Regions from separate parts of the Halobacillus sp. B23F22_5 genome, predicted to be linked through region 1. Evidence: riboswitches for the same ligand, from Rfam matches in the RefSeq annotation. Region 1 holds a riboswitch; the other holds the start of a gene.
What was found. Region 1 has a riboswitch for cobalamin ahead of ACGTN9_RS04785 (DUF4430 domain-containing protein). Riboswitches for the same ligand answer to the same signal wherever they lie in the genome.
Positions count from the first base shown of each region.

Region 2: it holds a riboswitch for cobalamin, as region 1 does, so the genes downstream of both, ACGTN9_RS10585 (cob(I)yrinic acid a,c-diamide adenosyltransferase) here and ACGTN9_RS04785 (DUF4430 domain-containing protein) in region 1, are expected to answer to the same signal.

Region 1 covers NZ_JBIEKI010000002.1:280,067-285,210, reverse strand. The annotation lists gene ACGTN9_RS04800 (RsiX family anti-sigma factor) at 1-285, opposite strand, end outside; gene sigX (RNA polymerase sigma factor SigX) at 272-814, opposite strand; gene ACGTN9_RS04790 (ECF transporter S component) at 923-1,426, opposite strand; gene ACGTN9_RS04785 (DUF4430 domain-containing protein) at 1,432-1,839, opposite strand; cobalamin riboswitch at 2,035-2,217, opposite strand; gene ACGTN9_RS04780 (ATP-binding protein) at 2,286-4,073, opposite strand; gene ACGTN9_RS04775 (response regulator transcription factor) at 4,073-4,789, opposite strand; gene ccsB (c-type cytochrome biogenesis protein CcsB) at 4,934-5,144, opposite strand, start outside.
Region 2 covers NZ_JBIEKI010000006.1:56,737-61,880, reverse strand. The annotation lists gene ACGTN9_RS10595 (cobyric acid synthase) at 1-879, opposite strand, end outside; gene ACGTN9_RS10590 (cobyrinic acid a,c-diamide synthase CobB) at 869-2,239, opposite strand; gene ACGTN9_RS10585 (cob(I)yrinic acid a,c-diamide adenosyltransferase) at 2,236-2,775, opposite strand; cobalamin riboswitch at 3,004-3,146, opposite strand; gene ACGTN9_RS10580 (prenyltransferase) at 3,378-4,217, opposite strand; gene ACGTN9_RS10575 (hypothetical protein) at 4,316-4,801, opposite strand; gene ACGTN9_RS10570 (hypothetical protein) at 4,823-5,140, opposite strand; gene ACGTN9_RS10565 (hypothetical protein) at 5,137-5,144, opposite strand, start outside.

The DNA of each region.
Region 1 (5,144 bases):
TTCTGTTGCCGTATTATGGTTCTGAGACTCTGAAGAGTTTAGCATTGATTCGTCATTCGAACTGTTCATTAACATGGCAGGCGTGATGATGGCAGCCAGCAAGAGCACCGCAATGAAGGCAAAAACAGGCAAAAGATTAGACTTTTTCTTTTCAGGTTTACTTTCTTTCAAGTGTACAGCTATCTTATTATATAGTTCATCTTTCGTCTGATGATCACGGATGCCAGGCATTTGATTCAATTGCTTTTGTAATTCTTGATCATGCTTATTGTTATTTTGCTTCATTGCGTTTCCCCTCCCCTCTTTGATCGGCTGCCATATTCCGCAGAAGTTTCAAACCACGATGCTGAGTGGTTTTAACTTTACTCACTGACCACCCTAAAATATCAGCGGTTTCCTGAATTGACATCGATTGTATGTACCTGAGTATAATGACACTTTTCTGATCGACTGATAGTTTCTCTAAGTATTGATATAGTAATTTAATATCCTCATTTTTTTCAGCTATTTCTTCAGGTAAAGGCTGGTTGTCAATTAACTGTTCTCCTTTCTTATCCCAGTCAAAAAACTCCAGCAGTCGCTTCCTCTTTCTGGTCTGTCTCCGAAAAAAGTCGATTGTTACATGACGGGCTATAGAAAACAACCATGTCTTTTCACTGCTGTCTCCTTTGAATTGGGTATACGAATTCAATACTTTTATATATACTTCCTGAACGAGATCTTCTGCTTGTTCTCGATTTTTGACCATATAAAATATAAATTGAAAAAGATCCTGATGATATTTTTCATATAGGGATTCATACACCGACCTCACTATTGCTTACCTCCCGTTCTCTTAATTAGTCGTTTTATGTAAAAGAAAAGTTACACTTTACATCATAAGCGTAAAAACAAAAAATACCAACCTGAAATCGGCTGGTATTCATACAGGAATCCATTGTTTATAATATCGTTCAAATAATCGGCTCAGCACAGGATACAACAGCACAATGAAAACCGCATTACCTGCGGCGTGGTAAATATCAAAGGGTAAGCCTGCTAAATAATATCCCCAGAATGAACCCGAGAAGTTATACATCGTAACAGATAGGACAAACCCATAAAATAGGCCGCTGAAGGCTCCGAATGCTGACAAGAAAAGCAATGGAATGTTAGACCAATATTTCCCAATCAGTCCGCTCATCAATCCGATGACAGCCCATGCAATCACTTGCCACACTGTCCAGATTCCCATGCCCAGAAAAACGTTGGAAAGGAAGGTTGTCAATAAGGCTAATATCACGGCGGACAGGGGGCCCAGCCAAAAACCGGCAATAATTATAATCGCGGTTACTGGCTGGACGTTCGGTAAAAAGGCGAAAGCGTACCTGCCGACAACGGCCAGTGATGCCAATAATGCAATCAAGGTTATCTTATAAGTGTTCATATGCATCATTCCCACTTATGAAAATCAAATTGGAAAGTGTCATCTGCTTCTACTTCATATTCGTTAGCTCCAACAGAGGCATTTTCCCCATTGATGGTAAAAAACCACGCCTTTTGCTCCCCTTCTTTTGCTTCGATTCCTTCAATCTTTGTAACAAAGCCATCTTTTTCTTCTACATCTTCAAAGTTTTCTTTAAGTACATCCATAAGGGTTTTGCCCGCTTCTACTTTCAATTCTTTCTCTGTTACGATGTTTTCTCCATTTTTCTCGGAAATCGTTACTTTTACGGGAACTTCCTGTTGTTGCTCCTGTTGTTGAGCCTCAGTGGACTCGCTTCCCGATTCTGCCTGACAACCTACAAGTACGGCTACACTCATCAATGCTGCTAAAACCAATTGCATCATTCTTCTCATTACCATCATCCCTCTCACATTTAGTAGGTTTCATCGCTTTTGGGGGTGTGAAAATCAGATAAACAACCTCGGCTTTCCATACCATACAAAAAGCCCATTCCTTCAACAGAATGGGCTAAGACTAACCAGTATGAATGTTTACTAAAAAAATACATAATTCGACCGGTTGTCTCAAACAGCTCAATCCCCGAAGCTTTGAAACGATGAATTAAGGCAGGTCTACTGGCTTGTGCGTTTACCTACTACGGACCCTTCCCATACATTTTGTGTACAGTGGTCTGCCCGGTTCGTGGCACTTACAGTTGCGAGGACAGCATTGGATTTTCACCAAATTCCCTTTTAATCCCACTCAGGAGAACCTTAACTCTAAAATATTAAATTCTAATGTAATATTACCATAAGCAGCACAATTGTAAAATAGTTGTTTCACAGGGAACAAGATTTTGTTACAAATCTTGTGCATCTTCGCTAATATCAGGCAAGCGGAATGAAAATGTCGTACCAGTACCTTCTTTGCTATGGACAGCAACGGTGCCCTGATGGGCCTCCACGATATTCTTAGCAATAGCAAGGCCAAGTCCGGTGCCTGTCTTGCCTTTTTTTCTTTTACGTGATTTATCCGCTTTATAAAACCGTTCAAAAACAAATGGCAGATCTTCCTCTGGAATACCTGTCCCGGAATCTTGTACAGCAGCATAAAGGCCTTCTTCCGTATATTCCATATGGATATCGACAGTACCACCTTCACGGGTATGGCGGATAGCATTATCTATCAAGTTTGTAAACACTTGTTCAATTCGATCGGGATCAAAGCATTTATCTCCAAGTTCTTCTGCTGTATGGAGTCTTAAGTTAATACCCTTTTCCTGAGCTAATCCCTGGAATTTTCTTGTGATTCTTTCTAAAAAGGGACGGACTTCAACCTTTTCTTTATTCAGGGTGATATGTCCTGCTTCCATTCTGGCTAGGTCTAATAGCTCGTTGACAAGTCTACTCATACGTTGGGATTCTTCGTAGATGATTTGAGCAAGCTCGTTTTTTTCTTCTTTACTTTCTGCAATATCGTCCACGATGGCTTCGCTGTATCCTTGCATCATGGAAATCGGAGTACGCAGCTCATGGGAAACATTTGCAATGAAGTCCTGCCTTAGTTTATCAAGCCTTCTCTCTTCAGTCATATCCCGAAGTACAGCGACAGCTCCACGTACATAATCTTTATCGTATAATGGCGTCATGATAATCACCCAGTTTCTCCCCTGGGTATCCATTTCGGTCATGACTTCTGTTTCCGTTTCTATCACCTGATTAAAAATGTCCTTCACTTTCTCTGGCAGAATGAGATGACCATCATTATTGCCGATTTCTGAACTTCCCTCTTCATAGGCCCAAGCCTCAAGATATTGCTCAGCAGGCGGATTGGTAATCAATATTTCCCCTTGGCGGTTGATGGTGATTACTCCATCTGCCATTGAACTAAGAATCCCTGACAATTGCTCTTTTTCCTGGTTGAGGGCATTTATATGAAATTTCAATTGCCGTCCCATCCGATTGAAAGCCATTGCAAGCTCCCCAATTTCATCATGCGTAAGGATGGGGATCTTTGTATTGAATTCCCCTTTTGCCAACTCCAGTGCACCCTCCCGCATCTTGATCAGAGGGGCAGTGATTCGTGTTGATAAAAAGAAAGCAAAAATAGTGGTTAGTATGATAGCGATGCCTGCACCTAAAAATATGATTTTTGTCGTCTGCATGGTGGTTTCTTCCACAATATCAAGAGACTGATAGACAAAAACTCCACCAGATCCGTTATTCAGCGGGGTCCCTACCACCATGACACCATTCTCAAGATTATCGATATCCGCAATTTTTTTAACTTGTTCTTTCCCCGCTAACACAGAGGATAACTCATTATCTTCTTCAATCCACTGCCGATCTATTTGGGGTAGATCGTCTTCAGCGGATGAACTCCATATATCATTTTCACCAAAAATTATGACTACACGGCTGGACGGGTCTTTTACCCGCGAGGATGTATCTAAAATAAGATCTCTGTCCTCATATTCCTGGACGATTTCTGATACTTTATCAGCTGTCTGAAGCAATTCCCTTTCCGCTTCTAATATATGATAATTCTCAAAAAACTCCAGCAACAGGACAGTTAAAAGAAAAAGTACAAATGAAACTAATAATAAAATGGTGAACCATAGTTTACCTACTACACTGCGCCAAAACATCAGTCACCACTTACCTCGAACTTATAGCCGACACCCCAAACCGTTACAATCATTTTAGCTGCATCTTTTGAAACCTTGTTCAATTTTTCTCTTAAGCGCTTGACATGGGTATCCACAGTTCGTAAATCACCGAAAAATTCATATTGCCATACTTCCTTCAGCAAGTGCTCCCTTTCAAATACCTTATCCGGAGCTTTTGCCAGGAAATGCAGCAATTCATATTCCTTTGGTGTCAACGTGACTTCTTTGCCATCTGCCGTCACCCGATGTGCATCATTGTCGATCGTCAAATGCGGAAAGACAAGTACATTTTTAGTAGATGTCTCTGTCTGTAAGAATTTAGTGGATGACGATCTTCTTAAAATAGCTTTGACACGCAATACAACTTCCCTCGGACTGAATGGCTTGACGATATAATCATCCGCGCCTACTTCAAACCCTTGAACACGATTGCTTTCTTCCCCTTTTGCAGTAAGCATGAGAACAGGGGTAGCTTTTTTTTCACGCAGGTCTTTACAAACTTCGATTCCATCTTTACCTGGCATCATAATATCCAATAATATGACATCATAATCATTCGTCAATGCCTTCTCTAATGCTTCATCTCCATCTTCGGCTTCTTCCACATCAAAGTTCTCTCTTTCTAAATACATCCGAATTAACCGCCGAATCCTTTCCTCATCATCTACTACCAGCACTTTTGCTTCTTTATCCATATAGATGCCCCCTATTCAAGTCCATATCTATTAGTTTTATTATTTATTTCTATTAATTTTGTCCAATTTCCTTTAAGCATAACAAAATATCATTATGTAAACGAGAGACCATCAGAGAAAAAGCATTCTCTAATGGTCTTCTTTTTAAGCATAAGAGTGTAATCCGGCAATAACAAGATTGACGGCAATCAGGTTGAACATGATAATTGCAAATCCACCGACAGCAAGCCACGCAGATTTCGTGCCGTGCCAGCCCCTGGATAAACGGAGATGTAGAAAAAATGCATAGAACAACCATGTAATCAACGCCCACACTTCTTTAGGGTCCCAACCCCAGAAACGGTTCCATGCTTCC
Region 2 (5,144 bases), on a different contig from region 1:
GTCAGCTGCCTCCTTAACAAATCGGACATGGCAATCTGCTTCGATCAGGAAAGGATCAATATCGGTAAAATTAGAAATCTTTGGATATTCGATGACAGCAATATCGATCGGTTTATCGGTGTTCCCACTCCTCGTATATCGGCTTAGGCTTAACGAATCCTCCGCCTCGATATGAAGGTCATTGATATGGGGAAGGACACCAAGCACCGGTTTTCCAGTATACTTTTCAAACCATTCCAGCCCGGGATCAAGCAGTGCTTTGTCTCCCCGGAACTTATTGATGACCACCCCAATTACACGGTCGCGGTCTCTTTCGGGCAAAAGCTGGAGCGTTCCAACGAGACTGGCGAACACCCCGCCCTTATCAATGTCTCCCACTAATATGACCGGTGCGTCGGCCATTTTTGCAACGCTCATATTCACAAGCTCCCGGTCATTCAGGTTGACCTCAGCCGGACTGCCAGCTCCCTCGATGACAATCCGGTCATAACTTCCAGCAAGCCGATGGTATGCCTCTGTGATTATTTGTTTGGCATTATCGTAGTATTCTGAGCGGTAGGCGCTTGCCTTCATGTTCGACACCGGCTTTCCATGAACGACAATCTGGGCATCGTTATCACGGTTCGGTTTGATCAGGACAGGATTCATATCCGTGGTTGCCGTAATGCCGGACGCTTCCGCCTGGACGCCCTGAGCCCGTCCAATTTCTTTGCCATCGGCGGTTATGTAGGAATTGAGCGCCATGTTCTGCGACTTGAACGGAGCCGTTCGGCAGCCATCTTCTGTGAAAATCCGGCACAGGGCGGTAACAAACATACTTTTCCCTGCATCCGAATGGGTTCCCTGGATCATGATCGGTTTTGCTTTTTCACTTTCCATCCCGCTGCTCCTTGCAAAGACGCAAAAAATTCTCCAGAACGTCGGGATTCGAGGCAAAATGGATGTGCGTATAACCGGCAACCACATTTTTATAAAGAAATCCTTCCTCAACCGTTCCGAACCTGCTTTTCACCCGATAAGCTCCAGGAAGCTCACGTGATGGTTTGAAGATGGAATAATGGAATTCATGTCCCCGTACTTCCATGCCGTCTTTGAAAAGATAGTTGTTTGGAAGCCCAGAGATTTCCCGGTACCCAAGGGCAGCGAGTTTCGTCTGCATTTCCGTCTTACCAGGAAGCACACCTGCCATCGGATAGTCGTTACCATCGAGCGTCGTGATCGATTCGGATAAATACATCAACCCTCCGCATTCTGCGAGTACAGGGAGACCGCTTTCAATTGCTCCACTAACTGACTGCCTGGTTGCTCGGTTTTCCGCCAGCTGCTCAGCGAATTGCTCCGGAAATCCGCCACCTAAATAAACGCCATCCACTTGAGGAGGAAGCACCTCACCTTTTAAAGGTGAAAAATAAACAACCCTAGCCCCATACGCTTCCATCAACTCCAGGTTCTCCTGATAATAGAAGTTGAATGCCTCATCCCTAGCTACCGCGATTGTTACATTGATCATGCCCCTACGCTGAAACATGGAGGAATCAGTTTGCAAGGGTGCCTGTTCACTAATCTGATAGATTTGGTCCACGTCGATCGTTTCAGACACTACATCCCCAAGCTGTTCCAGCTGCTCATCCAGTTCCCCGCGCTCGATAGAAGGCACCAGCCCTAAGTGCCGCTCCGGCATCTTAAGACTATTATCTTTCAGCAGATATCCACAGACCGGAATGCCACACTCCTGTTCCACCGCATCTTTTATCAGCCGGTAATGCCCCTCACTTCCGACCTTATTTGCAATCACTCCGGCAATATGAACTCCGGGATCCAGTAACTGAAAACCTTTTACGATAGCAGCGGCACTCCGGGCCATCGCCGAGCAGTCCACAACCAGGATTGTCGGAGCACCCAGCAGAGTACTGATTTCTGCCGTAGAACCTTGATTGGACCTCGGCGATTTGCCATCATAAAAGCCCATCACACCCTCGATGATCGAAAGGTCTGCCCCTTCACTTCCTTTCACAAACACTTCTTTCATCACATCTTCAGGGAGCATCCAGCTATCGAGGTTACGGGAGGGACGACCAGTTACGGCGGTATGATAGGAAGGGTCTATGTAATCAGGACCGCACTTGAATCCTTGAACCGTGAGCCCCTTTTTGATAAAGGCAGCCATTAACCCGATTGCGATACTCGTCTTGCCGGCGCCACTGGATACACCTGCAACTACGAGACGGCGGGCAGTCAAAACTCAACACCACGGACGGCAGGGATGCCTTCATCATAATAATGTTTTTCCACATCAATGACCGATACAAGATCAGCTGCATCCTTTACTTCCTGGAGCGCACTTCTGCCAGTAATCACGAGGTGGACATACTCCGGCTTGTTGTGGATCAGTTCAATCACTTCTTCCAGCGGCAGTACATCATCGATCGGAAAAGAATCAATCGCAAGCGCATTATTCAGTTCATCCAGAATCACGACATCATACTGCCCAGACAGCACAGTTTCCTTGGCAAGAACCCACGCTTTTTTTAATGCCTCCCGGTGGATTTCCGGTGTCTTTGTCCAGGTGAACCCTTCGCCCAGCTGAATAATCTCAGCACCCAGTTTCAACAGTGATTTTCTTTCACCATAAGGCCGCTTCGGGGACTTGATAAATTGCAGCATTTTCACCTTTTTGTCATGGCCTAATGCCCGGACAGCAAGCCCGGTTGCAGCCGTCGTCTTCCCTTTTCCATCACCGGTAAAAACCAATGTCAACCCCTGCTTCTTTTGCATCCTATCTCCTCCTCAGTATTTACAAGTGCAATTAGAAAAGCTTGGCTTATCGCCAAGTTTTTATGACGAAAGCCTTAGATTTTCTTATACTTTAATCCTTTAACAAAGTTAAACATTCTTAAAGTAAAAAAAACACCTTCCTCTAAAGGAAGGTGTGACTATAAATAGGCAGAATATACAGCGTACGAATTCCGCGTACTTACAAGCCTCCCTTTTTCCTCGAAGGGTAAACTTTGCGACAAACAGGCAGGCATCCTGACTTACATTCTTCTAACGAATGCTTACAGTGGCGGGACCGTGTTGGACTTTCACCAACTTCCCCTTTTCACCTTAAAGGCTTCCCTTTAAGGACCTGTTCGTATGATATGAAATTAATCTTATTGTAGCGGAACCTATGAATCTTGTAAACAACTCTTTCTGGGAAGAGCTAATAATTTCATTTTATACACTCATTATTTTAAATTGTCGGTTAGTGTAATCAAAAATAAAGGCAGCGTATCACCAGTGACCTACCCGGGTTTCATGGTATAAACGCTGCTTTTTCCCTTGATTATCAGGCAGGAAAACGACTCGCTTTTAATCGAGACTAAACTGGAAGACCTTTACCACACTCCCATGAACACCCCCATTCCGAAAAGCAGCCCGAACGCCCAGTGATGCCAGGCGGCCTGTTTCATCACAAGCTGCTCTTCCTGCCGTTTTCCATGAAACGAGCGAGGAATACGGATAGCGATCGGTAAAGCAGCCAGGACGACAAGCACTTCCATAGGTACGACTGCAGTACCTGCGAGAATAATGGCACCCACGTAAGCCCCGCCCAACAGGAGCTTCAATAACCAGATGGCATTCCGACGTCCAAGCCGCATTGCGAGCGTCCTCCGGAATCCCACGTCTTTTTCAATATCGCGAATGTTATTGGTCAGCACCATGGAACTGATCAGCAGAGCAAAAATCAGCCCAACGAAGATAACCGGCAGGTTGATGCGTTGAGTTTGGACACTATAACCAAGCAGCGTTGTCGCTATCCCGAGAAACAGGGCGGCTGTTGCCTCGCCAAGCCCATGTGATGCTAAGGAATGGCGGCCGGCAGAATAAGCGATACCAGCTGTAATCCCGAAGAGGCCGACGAACGCGACCCACCAGCCGACGAGTACAGCAAGCCACAATCCAAGCAGGGCAGCTGTTGCAATTAGACCAGTCGCCACGTATGGCACGTGATGATGGAATGGATAGTTGCTCAGAGAGGCGGTCTGCGCTTTGCACCAGCGTTCTTTGTCCTGGCCATTTTGGAAGTCAAAATAATCATTGAACATGTTGACACCACTTTGAACGAAGAGAGCGGCGATAAGCAAAAGCACCATCAGCTCGTAGCGGAACACCTCTTCTTTGGCAGCCAACAGACTCCCTGCCAGAACCGGACTGATTGTTCCGCTCCACGTCATCGGGCGCGTTAGCTGCAGCCAGGACAGCTTGCAGGCGTAAGTTTTGCTCTCCTGCCACGGGACCGCTGTTTTGAATGTACGCATCTGCTCCCACCTCCTTACAGTTGGACCATGAGAAAAATAAGTACGAAAAAGCCGAGAATTTCCACCGATTCCAATGCGGCGAGCCGGAACAATTCCCGGGTCAGGGGTTTCCGGTCGCCGCTTTCTGCTTCCTTCCACAGGTAATCATCCGTAAACACGAGCATCATCTCCCGGTAACCGACAAAAACTCCCCAGAACAAGGCGAATGTCCCGCTTGAGAGTGCAGCCAGCCAGAGATGTCCATAGGTGGTAGTTTGAATGACCTCCCAGCTGTGGAGGGGGCCGAATACGGTTCCTAGTAATATACCGGTGATGATGACTCCTCCTCCCGACAGCGTGAATAGATGGTGCGTATGTCGCATCAAATGGAGCAGAATTGCACGCTGTGTGCTTACCGGCATTTTTGCAACCGCAGGAAATACGCCCAAGCCAATGAACAAAATGCCTCCTGCCCAAATGATGCCGAGCAAAATATGGACACCAAGCACGACTTCGCGCATTTCCCTCCCTCCTTCTGTTTCCTATAAAAACGACGACTGGCCTCCGTCTGCGCCTTTTGTCGTGATTACTCTCGGAATTCGGTGTGTTTTCTCTAACACAAGCCGGTAGTTGCGGTCGATGGCATGCAGCAACCGGAAGAGCAAGTAGACACTGATGATCAGCTGAACCAATCCAGTAATGATTAGCATCCAGCCTTCGAGCAAAACCATCATCCCAGGCAAAAGCACGATCTCCAGAGCGAAAATTTTCCTGCTGCGGAGAATGACGGACGCCACCAGTGATAAAATCCCCGCATACAAAACCCATGCATGGACTTCTGGCAGATAGAGGACGTTCATGCTT